One region of the Luteibacter sp. 1214 genome, then DNA from elsewhere that is predicted to be linked to it. Evidence: riboswitches for the same ligand, from Rfam matches in the RefSeq annotation. Region 1 holds a riboswitch; the other holds the start of a gene.
The links. Region 1 has a riboswitch for thiamine pyrophosphate ahead of J2X57_RS05985 (TonB-dependent siderophore receptor). Riboswitches for the same ligand answer to the same signal wherever they lie in the genome.

Region 1 (4,992 bases):
AGCCGCATCCGCATTCCGAAGCTCTGACCGGGCAGGCGCCGATCCTGCTCAGGCCGTGACCGGCCGCGCCGGTTCACGGCGCCATGCGCGCAGGCCGATCACCGCCAGCACCACGAATCCCGCGTACAGCACGGCCGTGACCGGCAGTGCCTTGTAGACGTATTCACCGACGTAGAGCACGTCGACGACGATCCAGAGCCACCACGCGGCGACGTGTCGTCTTGCCTGCCACCATTGCGCGACGAGGCTGAACGCGGTGAGCCCGGCATCAAGCCACGGCAAGGAGGCGTCGGTCCAGCGATGCATCGCGTAACCGAGGGCCAGTGCCGCCCCCGCGCCGACCGCGAGATGTGTAAACGCACTCCGACCATCCAGATCGGCGACGCGGACGTGACCGCTCCCATCCAGATTGCGTCGCCAGCGATGCCAGCCGTAGAGGATCAACAGGGCGAAAGCGATCTGCAGCAGCGTGTCGGAATAGAGCCTGGCGTCGACGAAGATCCACGCGTAGGCGATGACGGAAACCAGCCCCACCGGCCAGCACCACGGACTGCGTCGCGCCGTGAGCCACACGGCGGCCGCGCTCACCAGCGCGGCCGCCAGTTCGAACCACGACAGCTCAAAGTTCATAGGTCACCGAGAGACGGGCCAGGCGCGGCATGCCGGGGAACAGGTAGGCGTCGCCGCCCGAGGTCCCCGTGTCGCGCCAGTAGAAGCGATTGAAGACGTTATCGACATTCAGACGCCATGTCATCGCATGGCCGCTCACCGTGGTCGCGTAACGAAGCCCGGCATCGAACACATGGTAGCCGGGCACGCGCGTGGCGCCGTCCGGCGTCGCCACGTTGCTGCTCGCGTAACGCCAGCCGCCCAGCACGGCAAGCCCCTGAACGAAGGGCAAGCTGTAGTCGGCGTACACGGCGGTGCGCCAGCGTGGCACGTTGACCACCTGGTGATCTTCATAAGACGGCGCACCGGTATTCTCCGCACGCGCGCGGATCGCATTGCCACTCGCCGTAATGCGCAGCCGGTCGGTAACCTGCCCGGCCAGATTCAACTCGATGCCCGTATGCACCTCCTGTCCCTGCTGGACAAAAGTGAAGCCTTCCGCCGTGTCATCCGGACGAGCGAACTGATACGACTGGCGGATGCGATACAAGGCGACCTGCAGGTCGAGCACATCGCTCACGGCATATTTCACGCCCGCCTCGACCTGGCGCGAATGCAGCGGTGCGAGCGTCGTGCCGCCGTTGGAGGTCCAGTAAGGCGCTTCGCGACCGAGCGAGATGCCTTCGCCGTAACTCAGGTACGTCGTCAGCGGCGTCGTCGGCTGCCACAACACCGCTGCCTGCGGCAGCGTCTTCGTCTCGCGTGTATCGCGCTCGAGTGCGCCGGTGTCGTCGTAGGCGCGCTCGTCCAGCTTGACCAGACGCGCGCCGGCCAGAACCTGCCACTGCTCACCCATGTGGATGCGATCGATCGCGAACAACGTGCGCTGCCAGCTGGTCAGGCGACGCACGGACGCGCCGGGCTGGTTCGGCGACGGGTCGAAAACGGGCACGACGCGATCATCGATGTTCGCCGTGCCGACATAGTCGTAGACGTAAGGGCGCTGGTCGACCGTGCGACGGAAAGCACTGGCGCCGAGGTTGATCTCGTGATCGAGCGCACCGGTGGCGAAGCTGCCCGTGACCACGCCACGCACCTCGTCGTTCTGACGCGTGTCGTCGGGGCTGCGGTAGTCATAGACGTCGTAGTCACCGTTCGGTGCGAAGAAGTAACCGGGTGTGGCACCCGATGCGCACGACTCGGCGTAGAAGCACCCATAGGCGAAAGCGACGTTGTCGTCGATTACCGTATGACTGTGACCCGCCGACACCTGCGCGTTCCATGTGTCGCTGAAGCGGTAGTTGAAGCGGAGCGACGTGTTGCTCGAATGGATACCTACCGGTCGCTGCCAGGGCTGGTAGCCGAGCAGTCGGGTGCGACTCGGGTGCGCCGGAATCGACGTTCCACCGAGCAGCTGATAACCCGATGCGGAATTGCCACCGCTTGTCTGGTAGTCGGTATCGAGGAGCAAGGTCGCCTGTTCGTTGATTTTCCAGTCGGCGCCGATCGACAAAAAGCTGCGACGCCCGTCGGTGTGTTCGATGGCGCCGTGCGTCTTTTCGTTGGCGGCATTCACCCGCACGCCGAACGACGGGGTAAACCATGTGCCAAGGTCGAGCGCTTCGTAGCTCGAGCCATGCGAGTCGGTGCCCAGCGTGAGGTTGTGCACCTCGGCTGGACGCTTGCTGACGTAATTGACCAGGCCACCCGGCTCGACCACGCCCGCTTCGAGACCGCCGAGACCCTTCAGCACTTCGATGCGCTCCTTACCCTCCAGCGCCTGCAGCTGCTCCGCGGACATCATCATGCCGTTGAAGCGAAAGCCTGTCGCGAGATCCAGCGGAAACCCGCGGATGGATACGTCCTGGTAGTAACCCGCCGGCGCGTAGTTGTCGTTGATCGCCGCGTCTCCGCGCACCAGCTCGCTGAGCGTGCGCGGCTGGCGATCGTCGATCTGTGCGCGGGTGATCACAGTGATGGCGGCCGGCGTGTCGTGCAGCGCCGCGCTGCCGAAGCTGCCGAAGGTGTCCAGCTGCGAGTCCGCGGCGTGGTAGCCGTCGGTCGCCGACGCGTGCACGTCGATGGTCGGCAGGGTGCGGGCCTGCTGCGGGGCGGCATGGTCGTCCGAGGCCTGGGCCAGCGGAGCAAGGGCGAGCAGGGCCAGGGCGAGTGGGGTACGGGCAAGAGTCATCGTCGTCTTCGGGTTCACGGACGAAGCGACGGCGAACCACGCCGCCCGACAGGGCGTTTGTGGTTCTGCAAGCTCCCTACGCCGGTACTAACCGGGTCAGGTTCCAAGGGACTCTCTCAGCCCGGCGTATGCCGGGCACCCCCGCTTCTAGAACGCCTATTGAAGCACGAAATGTCAGCGCGCGTGACGGAGGGCGTCGAGCAGTCCCTGCCCTTCGGTCCCGGCGAACCAGCAGGCATGGCCCAGCAGGAAGGTCCGATAGGCCACGTCGGCGTGATCGCGGCGCCGCGTGATGCCTTCGAAATACTCCACTTCGGACAGCGCGAAATCCACGTGGACGACAGGCAGGACGTCGGCAAGCGCGGCCAGGTCCGCCGGATCGAACGGCCGGACGGACCGATAGCCGTCGAGCAGGCCGAGAGCCAGATCGATACGGGCAATCCCGCCCCGTTCGATGTCGAGCCACGCGATGGCGTTCCGCTCGATCGCCGTAGCCAGGTCGAACAGTGCGAACGTACGCGCGGACAGGCCGAAGTCCAGCACGTCGGTGATTCGTCCCGCATCGCTCGCGTCGCTCCAGCAGAGATTGGAGACGTGCCAGTCGCCGTGAGTCCACAAAGGCGTTTGTCGCGCTACGGCCAGGGCCGCAGCCTGCGTCCAAGGGCCGAGAACCGTACCCACCTCGTCCCGCCAGTCGCGCTCGCTCAGATAGGCGGCGAGCGCCGGGCGTCCGGGCATCTGTCCGGCCAGTACCGCGACGGGGTCAGCTGCCGAGAGCATCTCGGCTCGGGCGACCAGCAGGTGGGTCCCCCGCTGCGGCGCATCGTAGCCTTCCGCCGCAAGGTGCAGCCGCGCGAGCATCGCACCCGCGGCATGCGCGTGCGCGGCGCCGCCCGCGGGCGACCACGAAAACGCATCGCGGTAGATATCGTTCCCGGTCGCGGAGCGATGCACTTCGTAGACCCAGTCGCCCCTGGACACCGAGGAGCGGCCGGCCGCATCAGCGAAGATGTGCGGGACGGGGATACCGCCGGCCCGCAGGTGCGTCGCGAAGCGATGTTCTTCGGCCAGCGTCCGCTCGTCGCGCAGACTCATGTGGTGCCGTTTGACGAAGACCTCGCCGGCCGAGGTGCTGACACGTGCCGCCGCCGACAGCGGGCGGGGACTGTGCCAGACGATGGCGTACGGCCCCTTCAACGAAGGGTAGCCGTCGAGCAGGGATGCCACCTCGTCTTCCGTCAGCGGCGGCCAGTCCGGTGCCTGCTGGTCGCCCGCGAGGCCGTGAGAAAGGTGGACTTCGTCGCTCATTCCGCCAGTGTATCGGACCCGCCATGCCCGCCTCACCCGCGCGCGGAAACGGCAAATTTACCAATTCGCCGTTTATTCGATGGCGAGCGGGCCGATAACCCTTCAAACTAGGCATGCCGATCGCGGAAAGCGTCGCTACCGACTGCTCCGATCGGCCACCCGGAAGGCAGAAGGGGTCGAATGTGCGTGCACTGAACAAGGATCCGTTAGTCTGGGGGCGCTATGTCGCCGTCGCGGGCGCGTATGCCGCCTGCTACGAGCTCACGCGCAACTTTTCATTTTCGCACTGGATGCTTCCTGCCGGCCTGCGCCTGGCCTGCCTGCTGCTTGTTCCCCGTCGCTTCTGGCCCGCGCTCGCGGTCGGCGAAACCCTGCCCGTCGCTGAAATGGCCGCGCTGCATGCGCATGCGTTCGGCGTGCTCTGGGCCTGTCTCGTCTCGATCCCGACGATCGGCCTGTGCATGCCCGCAGTGATGTGGATCCGGCGTCATGCGGACCTGCGTCGCGCCGACGGCCAGATCAACATGAACATGATCATGGTGGCGACGCTTGCCTGCGCCCTCATTGGCGGCGGTGCCAGCACCTTTACGCTGTCGATCGTGCAGATGGGCGATGGCTCGCCCAATCCCGTGGTCGAAGTACAGGACTTTCTGATTTATTTCCTGGGTCAATACCTGGGCGCGCTTACGCTGACGCCGACCATCATGGCGATGCGCGAGCGCATGGCTGCCCTGCCCGGTGGCATCGTCACCTGGCAAGCCGTGCGGTCCAGCCCGCTGGCACGCGATACGCTGCTGATCGTCGTACCCTCGCTCGCGATCCTGATCTTCCTCGCGTCACAGGTGGTCGAAGGCACCGCCGCGCTGCAGAGCGTGCGCATGGCG
Region 2 (4,992 bases), on a different contig from region 1:
GCGCGTGCGGGTATGGCCGAGGTCCGTGCCCGTGGTCGTGTCGCGATCCGGACCATTCTGATCCGTCTGGGTGATACCCAGCTGCGCGCTGATCTGCGGGAGCAGCAGCGCACGGCTTTGTACGACGGTTTCACCCGTGGCGAGACGGGTGGAATCGGCCTGCGACAGCACCGGATCGTTGGCCCGGGCCTGGCGGTAGGCGTCGAGCAGGTCTTCAGCGTGGCTCGCGAACGGCGTCGCGGCCAGTGCCAGCGCGACGGTGAGCAGCTTCAAGCGCATGGTTTCGCCTCGTGGGTGATGGGAGATCTTTGGGTCAAAGCACGAAGCGCTTCACCGGCGCGGCATGCGCCAGGTAAGGAAGGTCCGTTTCAAACAGCGATTCCTCGCGATAGCGGCCGTCACCCTCGTGGGTGAGGAGGACCGCCGTCTGAGCGGGGGAATTGCCGCGTATGACGAACATGCGCCCGCCCGGCTTGAGCCAGCGCACGAATTTTTCGGGAACCGCATGGACGGCGCCCGTGACCACGACGGCATCGAAAACGCCCGTCGGCTGGTAGCCGTTGACGGCTTCGGCGGTTTCCACCGTGGCGTTGACCACCGAGGCGGCGGCGAGGCGCTCGCGGGCGGCGTCGACGAAGTCGGCGTGCATGTCGATGCTGGTCACCTTGCCGGCGAGGCGGGCGAGGCAAGCCGTCAGGAAGCCCGAGCCGGTACCGATTTCCAGCACCTCGTCGGTCTTCTTCAGTTCCAGGGCCTGCAGCACGCGACCCTCGACCACCGGCTTCATCATCACTTCGCCGTGGCCCAGCGGCAGGGTCAGGTCGGCGAAGGCGACATTACGGTGGGACGGCGCGACGAAATCTTCGCGACGGACGCCCTTCAGCGTCTCCAGGACGTCGGCATCGAGGACTTCCCAGGGACGAACCTGGTTCTCGACCATGTTGTGACGTGCCTGCTCGAAATTCATCGCCATGGTTTTTGGATCCCGTACGAAAAGCTGAAAAAGGTTCGAAAGGATAAGCGCTTAGCGCCCGTTTTCCCAATGTTGCCAAGGCTGCGGGTGCGCCACCGCCCGAGCTAAGTGCCGGAAGTCACCGGACCGGGCTGACGGAAGTCATGCCTGACCGTGCCTTCACTCGCTGGCGCCTGAACGATGAATGGTGCAAGCCCCTGAACGCCTTGGGTTTACCCGGGCAGTGGCCCCACTTCATTGTAATCCGCCGCGCAGCGCTTCCGTCGTACCGCCACCTTGAGGCTCATGCCGCAGGAGTGGTGGAAATAACTGAACCGCTGCGTATAATAAAGTCATAATTTCTGTTTGTGAAGGTGCAGCCATGAACGCCAGCCCGAAAATGAAGAGCCAGGGCCCGGGGCGTCCCAAGGACATGGAGAAGCGCGCGGCTATCCTGGATGCCGCCAAGGCGCTCTTCACGCAGGGCGGCTTCGCGGGCACCAGCATGGATGCGGTCGCGGCATCCGCGGGCGTTTCCAAGCTCACCGTGTACAGCCACTTCGGCGACAAGGACAACCTTTTCCGTGAAGTCATCCGTGCGCACGTACAGGAGCGCCTGCCGGACGACCTGTTCGACTTCAGCCCGGGCGCGGACATCCGCGTCACGCTGACCAACATCGCCAGCCGGCATGCGGCGATGGAGACCAACACCGAGTCCGTCGGTACGTTCCGCGCGATTCTTTCCGATTGCCAGTCGGGCGGTAATCCGCGTTTCGGTCGCCTGGTCTGGGAGGAAGGCCCGGCACGTATGCACAAGCTGGTGATGCGCCTGCTCGAGGGCGCCACCTCGCGTGGTCAGCTCGAAATCGTCGACATTTCCCGTGCGACCACGCAGTTCCTCGCGCTGCTCAAGGGCGACCTGCTCATCCGGCGCCTGTTTGGCTGCGAAGACTGCGCCGTGCAGTTCGGCGAGGAGGTCAAGGCCAATGCCCTGGCGGCCGTCGACATGTTCCTCCGCGCCTATGAGCCGCGCTCGTCCCAGGGCTGAGCGCTCGCTTCCCGCCCCGCTTCGTGGTTGAATCGCCCTCGAAGCGGGGGTGCCCAAGCAATTGCGCGGGCTGAGAGAGTCCCTTCGAACCTGATCCGGTCCGTACCGGCGTAGGAAGCTTCGTCCACGACAGGCAACGTGCGTCCATGCACGGGGCACGGCGTGGCGGCGCCGTCCGCTTCTCCCTTATCCGCAAGGTACGAGAAGCCGATGAACGCCAGTCCCACCGATCTTGCCCGCGCCGCGCGCGAGCTTTCCACCTCCGTCACCACGCCGATCGCCGGCTCGCGCAAGATCCACATCGGCGGCAGCCGGGCGGACGTTCGCGTCGCCATGCGCGAGATCGCGCAGTCGGCCACGCCCACGCTGTTCGGCGGAGAGGCGAACCCGCCCATCGTCGTCTACGACACCTCGGGGCCTTATACGGATCCGGCGCACACGGTCGACCTGGCCGCGGGGTTGCCTGCGCTGAGGGCAGGCTGGATCGAGGAGCGGGGCGACGTCGAGCGCCTCGATGGGCTTTCCTCGGCGTTCGGCCGCTCGCGCGTGCACGACCCACGCCTCGATGCCTTCCGCTTCGGCAGCACGCGCCTGCCGCTTCGGGCGAAGGCTGGCGCCAACGTCACCCAGATGCACTACGCGCGCCGCGGAATCGTCACGCCGGAGATGGAATACATCGCGATCCGCGAGAACCAGCGCATCGAGGCGCTGGCCGACAGTGCCCTGCGCACGCAGCATCGTGGGGAAGCGTTCGGCGCCGCTTTGCCCGGGCGCATCACGCCGGCGTTCGTGCGCGATGAAGTCGCGCGTGGTCGCGCCATCATTCCGGCCAACATCAACCATCCCGAAGCCGAGCCGATGATCATCGGCCGTCATTTCCTGACCAAGATCAACGCCAACATCGGCAACAGCGCGGTCAGCTCCGGCATCGCGGAAGAAGTCGAAAAGCTGGTCTGGGCGATCCGCTGGGGCGCCGACAACGTCATGGACCTTTCCACGGGGAAGCACATCCACGAGACGCGCGAATGGATCATCCGCAACTCGCCCGTGCCTATCGGTACCGTGCCCATTTATCAGGCGCTGGAAAAGGTCGGCGGCGTGGCCGAGGAACTCACGTGGGACATCTTGAGCGACACGCTGATCGAGCAGGCGGAGCAGGGCGTCGACTATTTCACGATCCACGCGGGCGTCCTGCTCCGCTTCGTGCCCCTCACCGCCAAGCGCGTCACCGGCATCGTCTCCCGGGGCGGATCGATCATGGCCAAGTGGTGCCTCGCCCATCATCGCGAGAACTTCCTCTACACGCACTTCGAGGACATCTGCGAAATCATGAAGGCGTACGACGTGTCCTTCAGTCTCGGCGATGGCCTGCGTCCCGGTTGCGTGGCGGATGCCAATGACGCGGCGCAGTTCGGTGAGCTGGACACACTGGGCGAACTGACGAAGCTGGCGTGGAAGCACGACGTGCAGACCATGATCGAAGGTCCCGGCCACGTGCCGATGCAGCTGATCAGGGAGAACATGGAACGTCAGCTGGAGAAGTGCCACGAAGCGCCGTTCTACACGCTGGGCCCGCTCACCACCGATATCGCGCCCGGGTACGACCACATCACCAGTGCGATCGGCGCCGCGATGATCGGCTGGTTCGGCACGGCGATGCTCTGCTATGTGACGCCCAAGGAACACCTCGGTCTGCCCAATCGTCAGGACGTACGCGACGGCATCATCGCCTACAAGATCGCCGCCCACGCGGCCGATCTCGCCAAGGGGCATCCGGGGGCGCAGGTGCGCGACAACGCGCTGTCGAAGGCACGTTTCGAATTCCGCTGGGACGACCAGTTCAACCTGGGGCTCGATCCGGACAAGGCCCGCGAATTTCACGACGAGACCATGCCGAAAGACGCACACAAATCCGCGCATTTCTGCTCGATGTGCGGTCCGAAGTTCTGTTCCATGAAAATCACCCAGGACGTGCGCGATTTTGTCGCGGAGCAGGGCATGGCGGAAAAGAGCATGGAGTTCGTGGCACAGGGCGCCGAGGTGTACCGAAAGGCCTGACGGCGTGGCCGGGTGCCTGCGCCGGCAGGCCCCAACGCCGGTGGCGTGCTCCGCAAACCCTTCACCCCGCCTTCCCGGCGGGGCCCTTAACGTCTCCGGCCATACCTAAACCCACTCTCCCAGGAGACCAGGCCATGGCCAGCAGCAAGCCTTTCATCAGCGATATTGAGAACATCCGTAAGCGTGCGCGTCAGCACATCGACGACGGCGCGGTGACCGCCGGCTATCGCGCCGATCGCGAAACGGTGATCAAACTGCTCAATGAAGCCCTCGCGACGGAGATCGTCTGCGTGCTTCGCTACAAGTTCCATTACTACATGGCACCGGGTATTCATTCGCAGAGCGTCAAGTCGGAATTCCTGGAACACGCCAACGAGGAACAGGGCCACGCCGACCGCATCGCCGAGCGCATCACCCAGCTCGACGGTACGCCCAATTTCAATCCGGAGGGCCTGCTTTCCCGCAGCCACGCCGATTATGTCGAGGGCACCACGCTGGTCGACATGATCAAGGAAGACCTGATCGCCGAGCGCATCGCCATCGACAGCTACCGTGAGATCGTCACGTACATCGGCGACGACGACCCGACCACGCGCCGCATCATGGAAGACATCCTTGCGCAGGAAGAAGAGCACGCCGAGGACATGGCGACGCTGCTGGAGAACCTCGGCGCCAAGGGCGAGCCGACGACGACCTGGGAACCCTCGAACCCCTCCGCGCACTGATTGGGTAAGCTAGGCGCTCACGTTCGCGACGATAAGGAAAGACATCATGAATGCGACCGCCTCACCCGCGCCGACCCCACGTCGGCGCAACCCTGTCGGACTGCTGGTCGCCGTGCCGATCGCGATCCTGATCCTCGTCATCCTGTTCTTCATGTGGTGGTGGGACAAGGAGCCTGAACAGTTCGACCCGGTTACCGTCACCACGGCGC

Region 2: it holds a riboswitch for thiamine pyrophosphate, as region 1 does, so the genes downstream of both, thiC (phosphomethylpyrimidine synthase ThiC) here and J2X57_RS05985 (TonB-dependent siderophore receptor) in region 1, are expected to answer to the same signal.

What each region holds. Positions count from the first base shown of each region.
Region 1 covers NZ_JAVDSQ010000002.1:306,457-311,448, forward strand. Annotated here, with positions in the region: gene pssA (CDP-diacylglycerol--serine O-phosphatidyltransferase) at 1-27, shown strand, start outside; gene pnuC (nicotinamide riboside transporter PnuC) at 49-618, opposite strand; gene J2X57_RS05985 (TonB-dependent siderophore receptor) at 620-2,800, opposite strand; TPP riboswitch at 2,857-2,953, opposite strand; gene J2X57_RS05990 (phosphotransferase) at 2,975-4,108, opposite strand; gene J2X57_RS05995 (MASE1 domain-containing protein) at 4,291-4,992, shown strand, end outside.
Region 2 covers NZ_JAVDSQ010000006.1:30,049-35,040, reverse strand. Annotated here, with positions in the region: gene J2X57_RS14155 (TolC family outer membrane protein) at 1-279, opposite strand, end outside; gene J2X57_RS14150 (protein-L-isoaspartate O-methyltransferase) at 314-973, opposite strand; gene J2X57_RS14145 (TetR/AcrR family transcriptional regulator) at 1,335-2,000, shown strand; TPP riboswitch at 2,036-2,134, shown strand; gene thiC (phosphomethylpyrimidine synthase ThiC) at 2,211-4,058, shown strand; gene J2X57_RS14135 (DUF892 family protein) at 4,193-4,783, shown strand; gene J2X57_RS14130 (DUF2333 family protein) at 4,830-4,992, shown strand, end outside.